Posidoniimonas corsicana: one gene and its partner. The main gene of each other region encodes a partner of the protein of the gene in region 2 in a complex. Links are inferred from orthologs where the notes say so. Each region holds a gene or a part of one and is shown on either strand. Other genes may lie near its edges.

Region 1 (7,281 bases), on a different replicon or contig from region 2:
GGGGCGACGGTGCTGTCGACGTCCGCCGACGGCGCGGTGACGGTGGTCATCGATGCCAGCGGCGTGCAGGTGACCCGCTACCGCGATCCGTAGTGGCACGGCTCACCATTGGCAGGCGAATCTCCGCTGCCGCGCGCAGATTGCAGTAGATATCAGCCCATCCGGCGCCGTCTAATCGGGGCGGCTGGCCAAACCGCGTCGACGCGTTTGCACGACACGCGGCCGCTGCGATCCCCACCTCTACTTACCGGAGCCCCAAGACATGCAATTCAACCTGCGTCTGCTGCTGACGGCGGTGACACTGGTGGCGGTCGCCTGCGCGGCCCTGGCGACTCCCGGCGTGTGGTGGGCGGCCCTGTTTTCCACGGCCGTGTTGTTCTGGCTGATCGCGGCGGTAGCGTTGGCGGTGGGCAGCGACCGGAGGGCCCGCGCTTGGTGGGCCGGCGTGCTGATCGGGGGCGTCGGCTACTGTCTGTTCCTGCCGACCGGCTGGGGGACCGCGCTGAATTCGACCGTGGGGTACTCCGCCGAGCGGAACGGGCTGATCACCAGCAAGCTGTTGGGGGTCGCGTTCGCCTCGCTGCACCCGGTCAACAACAACACGCCGATCCCAACTCCTGTGGGGACGCCGACCATCCCGCAGACGGCCGCCTACTACCAGCCGGCCCAGGCCTACCCGTCGAATCAGAACATCACCGTGGTGGCGACCCCCGTTGCCACCCCGCCCGTGCTGTACGCCCCGCTTGCCCGCGAGAGTTTCCTGACGGTGGGCCACGCGTGCTTTGCAATGCTTGCCTCGCTGGTCGGCGGGCTGCTGGCGGCCCGGGCCTTCGACCGGCGCGAAACTGCCTCCGCGGGTCCGAAATCGGGTGCGCCCGGTGGGTCGCCTCAGATTGCCTAGAACTCCAGGTTTTTGCGGCGGGCCCCGGGAATCCGTCGGCAGCAGAGGGGGTCTTGGGGTATCGGCCCCGGGCAAATCGCTTTAAGCTTGGGCGTGGCCCTCGATTGGGATGTTGAGAATTCTTCTCAAGAGTTGGGGCTATTTCGCGGTTTTATTCGGCCAACGAGGACCCGTTGCCGTAGGAAGCGAAACGGGAAAACCCGCCCCAAGCAAGGAACCTTCTGCTCGGCCGCTTCGGCGGTCACTCTGCTCGATCTCCCCCGGCACCGTCTGAAGCCGGACCTCCCCATACTGCCTGCTGGCACGAGAGACCCCCCGTCATGAGCGTTATCCCTACCGATCCTGTGTCGACGCCCGCCAAAACGAAGCGAACCAAGCCGGTCCCCAAGGCGAAGGTCGACCCGATGGCCGACCCGACCCAGAAGGCCAACTCCTGGGCGCTGTGGCGGAAGGGCCTGGACTGGCCGGTGGTGATCTGGATCGTCGCGGTGCACGCGCTGGCCGTGGCGGCGCCGTTCTACTTCAGCTGGCAGGCGCTGGTGACCTGCCTGGTGCTGATCGGCATGACCGGATCGCTGGGCGTCTGCATGGGCTACCACCGGCTGCTGACCCACGGCAGCTTCAAGACCTACCGGCCGGTGCGCTGGCTGCTGGCGTTCCTGGGAGGGCTGTCGGGCGAGGGCTCGGCGCTGACCTGGGTGGCCAACCACCGCAAGCACCACGCCTTCAGCGACCACGACGGCGACCCCCACTCGCCCCGCCACGGCAAGTGGTGGAGCCACATCACGTGGTTCATGCCCAACCGCGGCATGAAGTGGCACAAGGAGCTGCTGCAGCGGTACGCGCCGGACATGATGAAGGACCGGGTGATGATCGTTCTGCACAAGCTGTTCCTGCCCAGCCACCTGGCGGTCGGCCTGGGGCTGTTCCTGGTGGGCTACTTCGGCACGGCCCTCGGCATGGGCGGCTGGAAGTACGGCCTGTCGATGCTGGCCTGGGGCACCGGGATGCGGATGCTGTACGTGTTCCACGTCACGTGGTTTGTGAACTCGATCTCGCACATGTGGGGCTACCGCAACTACGAGACCACCGACGACAGCCGCAACAACTGGCTGGTCGGACTGCTGGCCTTCGGCGAGGGCTGGCACAACAACCACCACGCCTACCAGCGGGTCGCCTCGCAGGGCCACAAGTGGTGGGAGATCGACCCCACCTACTGGATGATCCTGCTCATGGAGAAGACCGGCCTGGCGTGGGACGTCGTCCGCCTGAAGGACGTGCTGCGGACCACCAAGACGGCCTAGCGTCGCGGATTCGCAGGTTCGATAGCGGTTCGGCCCGCCCCGCCAGGGGGGGCCTACCCTGATGGCAATCCTATCTCCTGGCGGGGTGGGCGGTCGGGGGTCCGCGTCGCCGCCGTTAGCCGGCCTCGGCCCGCTCAGCATCCGGCGTTTTTCACGTCGCAGACCCGCTTGCAGCGTTCCGGAAGTCCGCTATACTGCTGAGCTTGTAGCGTCTGTACGCAGTTACCAGTGTGAAAGTCATTTGTTGGAGCGGGGGCGTTGGGCCCCCGCCGGAAGGAGTTGGCGCTAAACCCCACAGCAACCAGCACCACGCCAAGATCGCGTCTCGCCGGGCTTGCCCCGGCAAGGGCCGGGCGGCCGAGTCGGACGGGCTCGGCGGTTGGCCCACCCGGGACGGCGGCGGCGAGTGGAGCACCTGGGGAGCACGGAGGGCGCCGGGCGATTCAGCAGTTTTTTAGAGGTCTAGCAGGTTTACTCGTATGCCGTTGACGACTGAGCAGAAGCACGATCTGGCCAAGGAATTCGGACGCACCGAGGGCGACACCGGTTCGCCCGAGGTCCAGATCGCGGTTCTCACGAACCAGATCCGCCAGATGACGGAGCACATGAAGGTGCACCCGAAGGACTATTCCAGCCGGCGCGGCCTGCTGCGGATGGTCAGTCGCCGTCGTCGGCACCTGGATTACGTGAAGCGGCACAACCCGCAGCTGTACCTCGACCTGCTCGCACGCCTGGACATCCGCAAGTAGGCAGTCAAGGAAAGAAAAACGCGTTCGCCGGTCGGCCGATCCTGGTCGACCGACTCGGGGTGCGGCCGGCTGTGGTCGGCGGGCCCCGCTGAGTCTTCTTTCAGGCTTGTTCCTCGATCGTTCTCTGCCGCCCGCCCCTCAAACCGGGGCGATGCCGCTGGGCCGCACGGCCCACGTGGCTTCTTGGCTCGTTAAGCCGGCGTGTCCGCCGGCTGGCTCCCGTGTGTGCGAACCCGGTTGCTGCGGCCGTGCCGCGCCCGCTCGACGGTTAGTATTCAGAAAGCAGAACCTTGAAAAAAATCCGCGTTGAACGCCAGATCGGTCGCCACAACTTCAGCATCGAGACCGGCATCCTGGCCAAGCAGGCCGCCGGCGCCGTGCTGACCCAGTACGGCGAGACCATCTCCTTTACCGCCTGCGCCACCGGCCCCGCCCGGCCCGGCATCGACTTCTTCCCGCTCACCTGCGACTACCGCGAGCGGCACGCCGCGGCGGGCAAGTTCCCCGGCGGCTTCCTCAAGCGTGAGGGGCGCCCCACGACCAAAGAGACCCTCACCGCCCGGCTGATGGACCGCCCCATCCGCCCGATGTTCGCCGAGGGCTTCAAGGAAGAGGTGCAGATCCAGAGCTTCGTGCTGGCCAGCGACCGCCAGCAGGACGGCGACATCCTCAGCATGAACGGCGCGTCGGCCGCGCTGTCGATCAGCCCGCTGCCGTTCATGGGCCCGCTCGGCTCGGTGCGTCTGGGCAAGGTCAACGGCGAGCTGGTCGCGTTCCCGACCGCCGAGGAGCTGGAGTTCAGCACGCTCGACCTGATCGTCAGCGGCACCAAGGACGCCATCCTCATGATCGAGGGCTTCGCCCGCGAGATGCCCGAGGACGAGATGATCGAGGCGCTCATGACCGCCCACAAGTACGTGGGCGAGCTGTGCGACCTGCAGGAGGAGCTGGTCGCCCAGGTGCAGCCCCAGAAGATCGACTGGCAGACGCCTGAGCCGGACGGGCTGGCCGACAAGCTGGCCGCCTGGCACGGCAAGCTCAAGGCCGCCAAGCAGACCGAGGGCAAGCAGGACCGCGCCGACGCCGTCAAGGCGGTCAAGGAGGAGGCTCTCGCCGAGCTGATCCCGGACCCGGACGCCGAGGGCGCGTTCTCGCTGGCCTCGTTCGGCCACGAGTTCCACGAGCTGGAGAGCAAGGTCGTCCGCGAGACGATCCTCGAGGGCAAGCGTCCGGACGGCCGCGCCGGCGGCGACCTCCGCGGCCTGTACTGCGAGGTGGACCTGCTGCCCCGCGTGCACGGCTCCGCCATGTTCCAGCGCGGCGAGACCCAGGCCTTCGTCACCGTGACGCTGGGCACCGGCCGCGACGAGCAGCGCGTCGACGGGCTGTTCGAGGAGTACAGCAAGCGGTTCATGCTGGACTACAACTTCCCGAGCTTCTCGGTCGGCGAGGTCCGTCCGATCCGCGGCCCCGGCCGGCGTGAGATCGGCCACGGCATGCTCGCCGAGCGGAGCGTCAACCCGGTCCTCCCCGACCACGACGAGTTCCCGTACACGATCCGGGTGATCAGCGACATCATGGAGTCCAACGGCTCCAGCTCGATGGCGTCGGTGTGCGGCGCCACGCTCGGCCTGATGGCTGCCGGCGTGCCGATCACCAACCCGGTGGCGGGCATCTCGGTCGGCCTGGTGAAGGAGGGCGACCAGTTCACCCTGCTGACCGACATCCTCGGCGACGAGGACCACTTCGGCGACATGGACTTCAAGATCGCCGGCACCCAGAACGGCATCACCGGCATCCAGCTGGACCTGAAGATCATGGGCATCAGCGAGGAGATCATCCGCGCCACCCTGGCCCAGAGCCGGGAGGCCCGGATCGAGATCCTCAAGGCGATGCTGACCGCCATCCCGCGGCCGCGGGCCGGCACCGCGGCCAGCGCCCCGCGCCTGGTGCGGACCAGCATCAACCCGGAGAAGATCGGCCTGCTGATCGGACCGGGCGGCAAGAACATCCGCGGCATCCAGGAGGAGCACGGCGTGACGATCGACGTCGAGGAGGACGGCACCGTCACGATCGCCGGCCCCGATGAGGAGTCGGTCCGCGGCGCGCTCAACCGCGTCGACGCGACCACCGCCAGCGTGCAGGTGGGCCGCATCTACGACGGCAAGGTCACCAGCATCAAGGACTTCGGCGCGTTCGTCGAGATCCTGCCCGGCAAGGACGGCCTGTGCCACATCAGCGAGCTGTCCAACGAGTACGTCGGCAGCGTGGCCGATATCTGCAAGGTGGGCGACCGCATGCAGGTGAAGGTGATCGCCGTCGACGAGCAGGACCGCGTCAAGCTGAGCCGCAAGGCCGCCATGGCTGAGGCCGAAGGCCCCGCCGAGGAGCCGGCCGAGGCCTAGGCCGCCTGTCGCTTCGAACGATGAAACCCACGGCCGGGCCCTGCAAGCAGGGCCCGGCTTTTTTTATCTAACCGCCAAGAACGCCAATTAGGCGGCAAGCAGGGACGCACAGAATGAGTGGCCTCAACCCCTACCGCTCGCCATCGACAGGGCCCAACCGTCCTGAGGGATCAGGGCGCCGGCCGAGTATGGGGGCGCTTGCGGCGATCCTGATCGCCTCGTTCGTCGTCGCGATGCTCGTCACCCCGGCCGACCCGTTCTCGATGTACCTGGCTTTGGCGTTGATTGCCCCCCTGTCCCTTGGCGCCTACTTCGCTGGCCTGAGATAGCTGCTTGGCGCTTTTGGCGTGCTTGGCGGATCCCTCGCGTAGTTGCGGCCCGCAGCTTGGCGTCGCGGCTCCTTGGCGTTTTAATCAACCGTTATGAAGCAGCCCACCAGCGAAGAGACCGTCCAGCGGCTGATGGCGCAGTACGCCGAGATCGCGCGGCTGGCGGGCGGGCTGGCGCACGAGATCAAGAACCCGCTGTCGACCATCCGGCTGAACATGCAGCTGCTGGCCGAGGACCTGCTGGAGGGTCCCGAGGAGCAGATGTCGCCCGCCGAGCGGCGGGCCGCCAAGCGGATCGACGCGGTGCAGCGGGAGTGCAACCGGCTGCAGGACCTGCTGGACGACTTCCTCAACTACGCCAAGGTCCGCCGCGTGGCGCTGGAGCCGCGGAACCTGAACAAGGAGCTGGCCGACGCGCTGGACTTCTTCGAGCCCGAGTGCGCGGCCGCGGGCGTGGAGATCGTGCCGTACCTCGACCCGGAGCTCCCCAGCGTGCTGCTGGACCGCGAGGCGTTCCGCGGCGCGCTGATGAACCTGCTGCTCAACGCCAAGCAGGCGATGCCCGACGGCGGGCAGCTGGTGGTCCAGACCCGCGGCCACGGGGCGACCGCCTCGATCTACCTGACCGACACCGGTGAGGGGATGGACGACGCCACGATCAGCAAAATGTTCGAGGCGTTCTTCAGCACCAAGCCGGGCGGCAGCGGCCTGGGCCTGCCCACCACCGCCAAGATCATCGAGGCCCACGGCGGCACGATCGGCGTGGAGAGCGAGCTGGGCCGCGGCACGCGGATCTCGATCGACCTGCCGGCCGTGGCGCGGCTGGGGGCCGCCAACAAACCGGCCGCTGAACCGCGACCCTCCGGGAGCGGACAACCCACCCCCGACGCCCCCTGACGGTCGCGGCTCCGGCTTCCGCTCGCTGGCGAACTCTTCAATAATCAGGGTTCGGTCCCACCCCTGGCGGGGTGGGCTGTCCTGGCCTGCGGTCGACCCACCACTCCCAACCGACAGCTTCCAACTTGCCACCAGCCACCCCCGCGAAACGAACCGCCCAGGCCGGGCCGCCGGTCAAGGTGCTGATCGTCGACAACGACGACGCCCACGCCGACGCCATGGCCGCCAGCCTCGAGAAGCTGGGCTACGAGTGCGTGGTCGCCACGACCGGCGCCGACGGCGCCCGGCTGCTGGAGCGCGACGCGTTTGAGATCGTCGTGACCGACCTGGTGATGCCGGGCGTGGGCGGGCTGGAGATCCTCGCCAAGAGCAAGGAGCTGCTGCCCGACGCCGAGGTGATCCTCGTGACCGGGCACGGCACGGTCGAGTCGGCGGTCGAGGCGATGCGGGCCGGGGCGTTCAACTACCTGCTCAAGCCGCTCGACCTGCAGCAGCTCCGCGCGGTGGTCGACAACGCCGCCCGCAGCCAGCACCTACGCCGCGCCAACGCCGAGCTCAACCGGCGGCTGGACGAGAAGTTCGGCTTCGAGGGGGTGGTCGGCAACAGCGAGGTGATGCGGGGCGTGGTGGAGCGGCTCAGCCGCATCGCGCCGACCGACGCCACGGTGCTGATCCAGGGGCCGACCGGAGCGGGCA
Region 2 (7,288 bases):
CGCTCGACGGCCTGCCAACCCGCATGGCCGTGATCCAGGACACCACCTACCCGGACGCCGAGAACCTGGCCGCGCACAAGGACATTGAGGTCAAGGTCCGTGAGGAGGGCTACGCGCGGCACAACTTCTCGGGGCTCAACCTGTTCCTAATCGAGCTGTTCGAGCAGTTCGACGACGTGCTGGGCGTGCGGACGCAGGACTACATGACCGGTTCAAAGCTGGAGATCGACAACGCCCGCCGCAACTTCCTCAACACCGCCCGCAACGAGACGGCCGAACTCTCGCTCAGCAGCCGGCTGGATGACGAGGACCTGCTGGCCAACGTCACGGTCCGGAACAAGGCCGGGCACCGATTCCCGACCGGGGTTGGGTTCCGCCGTGCGTTCCTGGAGTTGCTGGTGATCGAGCGGCCTGCGGAGCAGGGTGGGGAGGAGCGGGTGGTATGGGGTTCGGGCCGGACCAATTCGGTCGGCGTGATCGTCGACGCGGCGGGCGAGCCGCTTGAGACCGAGTTCTTTGACGACCACGCCGCCGGCGGTCAGCTCAGCCAGCCCCACCACGAGGAGATCACCCGCGAGGATCATGTGCAGGTGTACGAGTCTCTGCTTCACAACGCCGAGGGCCGGTTCACCACTAGTTTCTTGCGGGGCTGCAACACGATCAAGGACAACCGGCTGCTGCCACGTGGGTGGACGCCGATGGGCCCCTCGTCCGCGTTGACGGGCCGGTACCTGCAGGCCACGCACCCCACCGGCGGCGCGGCTGACGACCCGCGCTACCAAGACGGCAGCGGAACGGACGAGGTCGCTTACCGGGTCGCGCTGCCGGCGGGAGTCGACCGGACGCGGCTCGAGGTGCGGGCAACGCTGCACTACCAGGCGTTGCCGCCCTACTTCCTGAAGAACCTGTTCGACCGCGCGCCAGATGGCCCCGCAACCCAGCGGCTGTACTTCCTGCTGAGCCACGCCGACTTCAGCGGAACGCCGATCGAAGACTGGAAACTTCCGATCGCGAGCGCGACCAGCGCGCCCGATCAACCAGAGGAGTAGCGGACGCCGTCCCCCTAGCAGACCGAACCCCTAGCAGACCGAACCCACGCCATGCCGGCCACGCAGGCCTTCGAGTGAGTTCCACACGCGGCGTGACAACAGATTGATGATCTCGGCGCGGCTGAGACGGCTGAAGGCGATGTCGCGGATCGCCAGTTCATCGGCCGTTAGCTCCTGGCTGCTGGTGGCGGTCAGTATCGGGAAGTCAGGGTTGTCGGTCATCACCGCGTGGGCCAGCGTGTCGACCAGTTCCTGATCGGTTAGGCCCTCGAGCATCGCCCGGCGGACGACTTCCTGCTCGCGGGACAGGCGGAGCCGCCGGCGTTCAACCAGCAGCAGGTGGATCTGCACGATGTTGATGACCAGGAAGGTCACGTGCCAAAACGTGGGTCCGTACAGCGGAGTCGGCGTGCAGGTGGTGAAGAAGATCACCCCGAACGCCAGCCCGAAGCAGGTCAGCACGCGGAGCCAGAGCATGTCCCTGCCCAGGAACGACGCCAGGTAGAACAGGTTGGCTACGTGGATACACCACTCGTCTAGAAACACGGGGGGAGCTCCGGCGGGGGAAGCGGGTCGACGGGCAGAGGGCGATGCAGGTTCTGCACCAATTTGGGTCCGGCATTATGCCCCGGCAAGCCCAAATCAGCTATTCCCCCGGATCCCCCCAATCGGCAGGGTGGGTCGCACGGGATCATCGCCTGGTGCCGGGTGTCACCCAGAGGGCGCCCGGTGCGCTATCGCAAACCAGGGTGGCGTCGCAAAGACCACCCGGCTGCGAAGAAACGGCCGGATTGGCGTTGGCACGGCGGTTGCTTCCCTTCGCTCAGAAGTAATCGAGCGATCGGTAACCATCGCTTGGAGCCGAGACCGCCGGCGTCTGCCGACGCCGGGCTCCAAAGCGAATCCCACCCCTGAAAGGACGGAAACCATGCGTAGTACTAACCTATTAACTCTTACTCTCGCGACCCTCGTCGGCGGCGGCCTTACCTTGGCTACAGGTTGCGCCGAAACCGACCGCTACGAGACCAACAAGCCGGTTATCGAGGCGGAAGACAACGACCTTGAGAGGACCGGCGACGAAATTGAAGCCTCGGCCAAGGAGGCCTGGGAAGACACCAAGGAGGGTGCCCGCGACGCCGTCGACGCGGTCGTTCCTGACGAACCGATTGTCGACGTTGAAAGCCCGCTCGGTGACGTCAAGGTCGGCGAGGACCCCGTGACCGGCGATAAGAACGTCGAAGTCGACGCCGGTCCCGATGCCGACGAAGAATAATCTGGGTGCCCCAATCTGACGCGATCGCCGCCCCGCAGCGCTGCTGCGGGGCGGCTTTTTCATGCGCCGCCCGCCGCTTGCAGGATAGCGGCAATCACGCCTTCGGCCGTGTACTCTCTGGCGACCACGTCGGCGGGACGGCCGAGTTCCTCCAGCACGCCAGCGGTTAGCGGGCTGATGGCGACCAGGCTCGTGCCGCTAAGCTGATCGCCGTAGAGACCCACCAGCGAACGGGCGATGGCCGAACTGGTCACCGTGGTCCACTGCACGCGTCCTGCCGCCAGGGCCTCGGCGATGTCGGCGTCAGGCGTGGTGACGTCGGAGCTCTCGTACGCCACCACCTGCTGCACCTCGGCGCCGGCCGCGCTGAGTTGTTCCGCCAGGACTTCACGCCCGCGACTCGCCCGCACCAGCAGCACCCGCTTGCCCTGGCATTGCGGCGCCATGGCGTCGGCGAGCGCCTCGGCGCGGTACTCTTCGGGGCAGAGGTCGGCCCGCAGGCGGTGGTCGGCCAACGCCATGGCCGTGGCGGGGCCGATGGCCGCCAGCCGCACGCCGCCCAGTCGGCGTGCGTCGGCGCCGGTGGCGTAGACCGCTTCGAGGAAGTTGTTCACGCCGTTGCTGCTGGAGAACGCGATCCAGTCGAACTCGCCGCACCGCGCCGCCGCGTCCTCGAGCGCCGCCGGGTCCGGCGCCGGCCCGATCTTGATCGCTGGCTGCTGCAGCACCTCGGCGCCCAGCTCGCGCAGGCGGTCGACCATCTCGCCCGCCTGGTGGCGGGGGCGGGTCACCAGCACTGTCTGGCCGAACAGCGGCCGGCCGCTGAACCACTCCATCGCCTCGCCCCGGCGGGCGACCGGGCCGACGATCGCCACCACGGGCGGGCGGACCTTGCCGGGCGCCAGGACGGTCGCGACCTCGTCCAGCCGGCACTCGAATGCCTGCTGATCCGGCAGCGAGCACCGCCGCACCAGCAGCACCGGCGTGTCGGCGGGCTTGCCGTGCTCCAGCAGGCGGCTGCTCCACTGCTGGGCGGTGGTGACCCCCATGTAGACCACTAGCGTCCCCGGCAGCCTGGCGAGTGCGGCGTAATCGAGCGTCTCCTCCTGCTTCTCGGGCTGTTCGTGCCCGGTCATAAAGGTGACGCAGCTCGCCTGGTCGCGGTCGGTGATGGTCACGCCGGCGTAGGCGCCGCTAGCGGCCGCCGCGGTGATGCCCGGCACGATCTCGAACTCCAGGCCGGCGGCGGTCAGCGCGTCCAGTTCCTCGGCCATCCGCCCAAACACGCTGGGGTCGCCCCCCTTGAGGCGGGCCACGGTTCTGCCCGCCAGCGCCGCTTCAACCATCTTGGCGTTGATATCCGGCTGCTTCCACAGCTTCCCCTGCCCGTGGCGGCCCAGGCAATAAAGTTCGGCCCCCGGGCGAGTCCACTCCAGGACCCGCGGCCCAGCCAGGTAGTCGTACAGCACCACGTCCGCCCGGGCTAGCCGGTCGCGTCCGCGGACGGTCAGCAGGTCCGGATCGCCCGGCCCGGCCCCAATCAGATAAACCTTGCCCGGTTGCGGATTCATGCGGCGGCGGTGGACTCACAGTGGGCGGGGTGTGGAAAACGGGCCTGCGGCCGCGTTATTCGATACGAGCATCGTTACCGCCATTATGCCCCTTCGCCCGGCGCCGAACGAGGCGCCCAGGCGCTGCCCCACCGAACCCGCGGTGATACGATGAAGAGTACGGTCCCCTTGTCCCTCCGCCCGGCGCCCGATTGGCCCATGCCCGACCCGTCCGAAGCCAGCAGCGACTTCGCCCCCCGCGCTGGCCGTGGCATTTCGCCCGCCACCCGGCAGCGGCTCGAGGCGGTGCACACCCGCGCCAAGGCGTGCCTGGAGCGCGGCGACCACGACTACGCCCACGACCTGCTCACTCAGTGCATCGCCGAGGACCCCGGCTCGCTGATCTACGCGCAGACCTTCCGGGCCAACATCACCAAGAAGTACGCGGGCAGCACGAAGAAAAGCTCACGATTTTCGGCCCTCATGGGCGGCAGCTCCGGCAAGGCGGCGGTCGCCAAGGCGGCCGGCAAGGGCGCGTGGACCGAGGCCTTCACGGCCGGCTGCCAGGCCCTGAAGAAGAACCCGGTCGACCTGCCGGTGCTCCGCGAGCTGGCCCGCGGGTGCGGCGAGCTGGGCCACGTTGAGACCCAACTGTTCTACCTCCGCTGGGCGCTGGACCTCGACCTGCACGACGACGAGACCAACCGCCTGGCGGGCGCCGCCCTGGCCGGGACCCGCCAGTTCGATCAGGCCATCGCCTGCTGGCAACGGGTGCTGAAGCAGAAGCCCGAGGACGAAGAGGCCCGCCGCGCAATCTCGCGACTCAGCGTCGAGCAGACCCTGCACGAAGGGGGCTACAACCACGAGATGCTTAAGGGCGAGGGCGCCGCGCCGGACCTGCCGGCCGTGCGGGTATCGGACCTCGCCGCCAAGGACCGCCAGCCCGCCGATGCTGCAGCGGACCCTGACAAAGCCTCCCCCGCGGCGGTTCCACAGTCGAAGGAGGAGCTGCTCGAACTGGTGGAGGAGGAACCGGACAACATCGTGGCCGCGTTCGATCTCGCCCAGATCCTGCACGTGGCGGGGGAAAGCCGGCAAGCGCTCAGCGTTCTGCGGCGGGCTGCAAAGCACTCGCCGGACGCCGAGGCGCCCGAGCACAGCCGGCTGGAAGACCTCCAGCTCCGGGTCGCCCGCGAGCAGACTAAGCAGGCCCAGGAGGCGGCCAAGGCGAAACGCACCCCAGAGCTCATCAAGGCGGCCCGCCAGGTCGTGGCGGAGAGCAACCTTGCCGAGCTGGAGGTATACTCCGCCCGGGCGAAGCGGAACCCCGCCAACACGCGGGCCCAGTACGAGCTGGGGCTGCGGCTGAAGCGATCCGGCGATCACCGCGAGGCGATCAAGGCATTCCAGGCCGCCCGGGGCGACGCCCGCCGCGACGCGGACGTGCAGCTGCAGCTGGGCGAGTGCTTCCAGTTCATCGAGCAGTTCAAGCTGGCCGCCAGCAGCTACGAAGCCGCGGTCAAGGCTTCCCGGCCCGACCAGCAGCACGCCTCGGAGGAAACCCACAAGCTGGCTCTCTACCGGGCGGGGGTGCTGGCCCTGGGGCTGGGGGACCTGGACCGGGCCGAGAATCGCCTCACGGAGCTCGCGGGGCTGGATTTTGGCTACCGGGACGTCGGCGACCGCCTAGACAAGATCACCGAATTGCGTAAAAATGCGTGACTCGCAGCTGGAGGCTGTGATCGCGTAACGCCATTCACCCCCGAGTTTTCCGTCGGCCATGCCAAATTCCGCCAGTGCCCGTAAGCGTCTCCGCCAGGACCAAGCCCGTCGTCTCCACAACCGTTCGGCCAAGGCGTCGGTTCGCACGCAGCTGAAGAAGGTCCGCAAGGCGATCGACGCCGGCGAGGTCGAGAACAGCGAGAAGGAGTTCCAGGTAGCCGCCAAGAAGCTGGACCAGGCCGCCGCTAAGAACCTGATCCACGCCAATGCCGCGGCCCGCACCAAGAGCCGCTTGTCCAAAGCGATCAAGGACCTGAAGAACGCCGGCTAGAGCCGGTGGACGACCGCGGCGGAGCTGCGGTCTGGCGTCGAGCACGCGACTCAGAACGTATCCACTCAGAGCCGCGCCCGTCTTGAAGCGATCCCGCTGGGGTCGATCGCTTCCTGACGGGCGCGGCTCTTTTTTTTTTTTGTGGCTGTAGCCAGGCTGCTTTTTCTTGTAGCTGCCGGCGCTACAACCTGCTACCACTCGATCTTCGCGGCGTCGAACACGGGGCCCTCGACGCAGGTGCGTTTGTAGTCCCAGTCCCCCTCGGGCTGGCGGACCTTGGCCACGCAGCTGAAGCAGATGCCGATACCGCAGGCCATGGGCGTCTCGAGCGACACTCGGCAGGGCGTGCCCCGCTGCAGGCAGAGCTTGGCGACCGCCTCCATCATCGGCTCGGGGCCGCAGCAGTCCACCTGCACGCGGCGGTCGGCGGACTCGTCGAGGGCCGCCTCTAGGAGATCGGTCACTAGGCCGTGGTGGCCGACCGACCCGTCGTCGCTGGCGACCCGCAGGTCGAACCCAGCGCCGCGAAAGGCCGGCTCGCCGGCCAGCAGGTCGGCGGTCCGGACGCCGTAGCACATGACCACCTCTGCCGCCTGGCCGCCATCCCGCAACGGCGCACCGTAGCGGGCGGCGCCGAGCGACTCCTTGCCGGCGGCCAGGAACGGCGTGTAGCCGATGCCGCCGGCCACCAGGATGCGGCGGTCGCACTGGATCGGGTCGAACCCGTTGCCGAGCGGGCCCCACAGCTCGACCGTCCGTCCCGCTGCACAGGCGGCCAGCGCAGTGGTCAGCTTGCCGTGCACGACGTACACAAAGTCGAGTGCAACGGCCTGGCCCGCATCATCGCGGACGACGTCGTACAGGGCGAACGCCCGGCCAAGCATCGGGTCCGCCTGGCCGGCCACGCGGACCATGACGAACTGGCCCGGCACGATCCGCTCGGCGATCGCGGCCGCGTTGACCCGCATGCGGTACGTGCCGCGGGCGAGCTGCTCGTTCTCCAGCACGGTCGCCGGCGCAAAGCAGGCCTGATCCGCGTAGTAGGCGGCGTGCAGCGTCGCGTGTCCTCCGTCACAACCGCTCGGCTCCGTCGTGCCGCTCACTTGATCACTCTCCGCTGGGGCTTGTTGGTAGCGGCCGGCTTGGAGTTCTTGGGCTTGGCCGGCTTGCGCTTCTTTTTCTTGACGGGTCGGCCCTCCTGGGCGGCCCCCGCGTCTTCGACGCACTGCCGCAGCGCCTTGACCTCGTCGCGGGTGAGCGGGCGGTAGGCGCCGGCGGGCATCTCACCCAGCTTGACTGGGCCGTGCGCCACTCGGGTCAGCTTCTGCACCTTGTGCCCCATGGCGGCGAGAACGCGGCGGAT

The links.
Region 1: rpsT (region 2) and rpsO share a complex: the UniProt entries of both Bacillus subtilis proteins name them as parts of the 30S ribosomal subunit. The link is inferred for Posidoniimonas corsicana from one-to-one orthologs.

The regions. Positions count from the first base shown.
Region 1 is NZ_SIHJ01000002.1:309,724-317,004, reverse strand. What follows is about bases 1,488-4,319. They hold rpsO (30S ribosomal protein S15), read left to right. Parts: upstream 1,488-2,684; coding sequence 2,685-2,954; downstream 2,955-4,319. Other genes in these bases: pnp (polyribonucleotide nucleotidyltransferase), read left to right, coding at 3,245-4,319; KOR34_RS17365 (acyl-CoA desaturase), read left to right, coding at 1,488-2,205. Also shown: KOR34_RS17375 (ComEC/Rec2 family competence protein), read left to right, coding at 1-93; KOR34_RS17370 (hypothetical protein), read left to right, coding at 263-901; more of KOR34_RS17365, read left to right, coding at 1,222-1,487; more of pnp, read left to right, coding at 4,320-5,359; KOR34_RS17350 (hypothetical protein), read left to right, coding at 5,473-5,688; KOR34_RS17345 (two-component system sensor histidine kinase NtrB), read left to right, coding at 5,782-6,585; KOR34_RS17340 (sigma-54-dependent transcriptional regulator), read left to right, coding at 6,711-7,281. UniProt on the Bacillus subtilis protein: One of the primary rRNA binding proteins, it binds directly to 16S rRNA where it helps nucleate assembly of the platform of the 30S subunit by binding and bridging several RNA helices of the 16S rRNA.
Region 2 is NZ_SIHJ01000001.1:960,319-967,606, forward strand. What follows is about bases 4,450-7,288. They hold rpsT (30S ribosomal protein S20), read left to right. Parts: upstream 4,450-5,652; coding sequence 5,653-5,925; downstream 5,926-7,288. Other genes in these bases: KOR34_RS03595 (tetratricopeptide repeat protein), read left to right, coding at 4,450-5,594; KOR34_RS03605 (dihydroorotate dehydrogenase electron transfer subunit), read right to left, coding at 6,117-7,028; KOR34_RS03610 (pseudouridine synthase), read right to left, coding at 7,025-7,288. Also shown: KOR34_RS03575 (cytochrome P460 family protein), read left to right, coding at 1-1,049; KOR34_RS03580 (hypothetical protein), read right to left, coding at 1,080-1,595; KOR34_RS03585 (hypothetical protein), read left to right, coding at 1,978-2,322; cobA (uroporphyrinogen-III C-methyltransferase), read right to left, coding at 2,382-3,893; more of KOR34_RS03595, read left to right, coding at 4,044-4,449. UniProt on the Bacillus subtilis protein: Binds directly to 16S ribosomal RNA.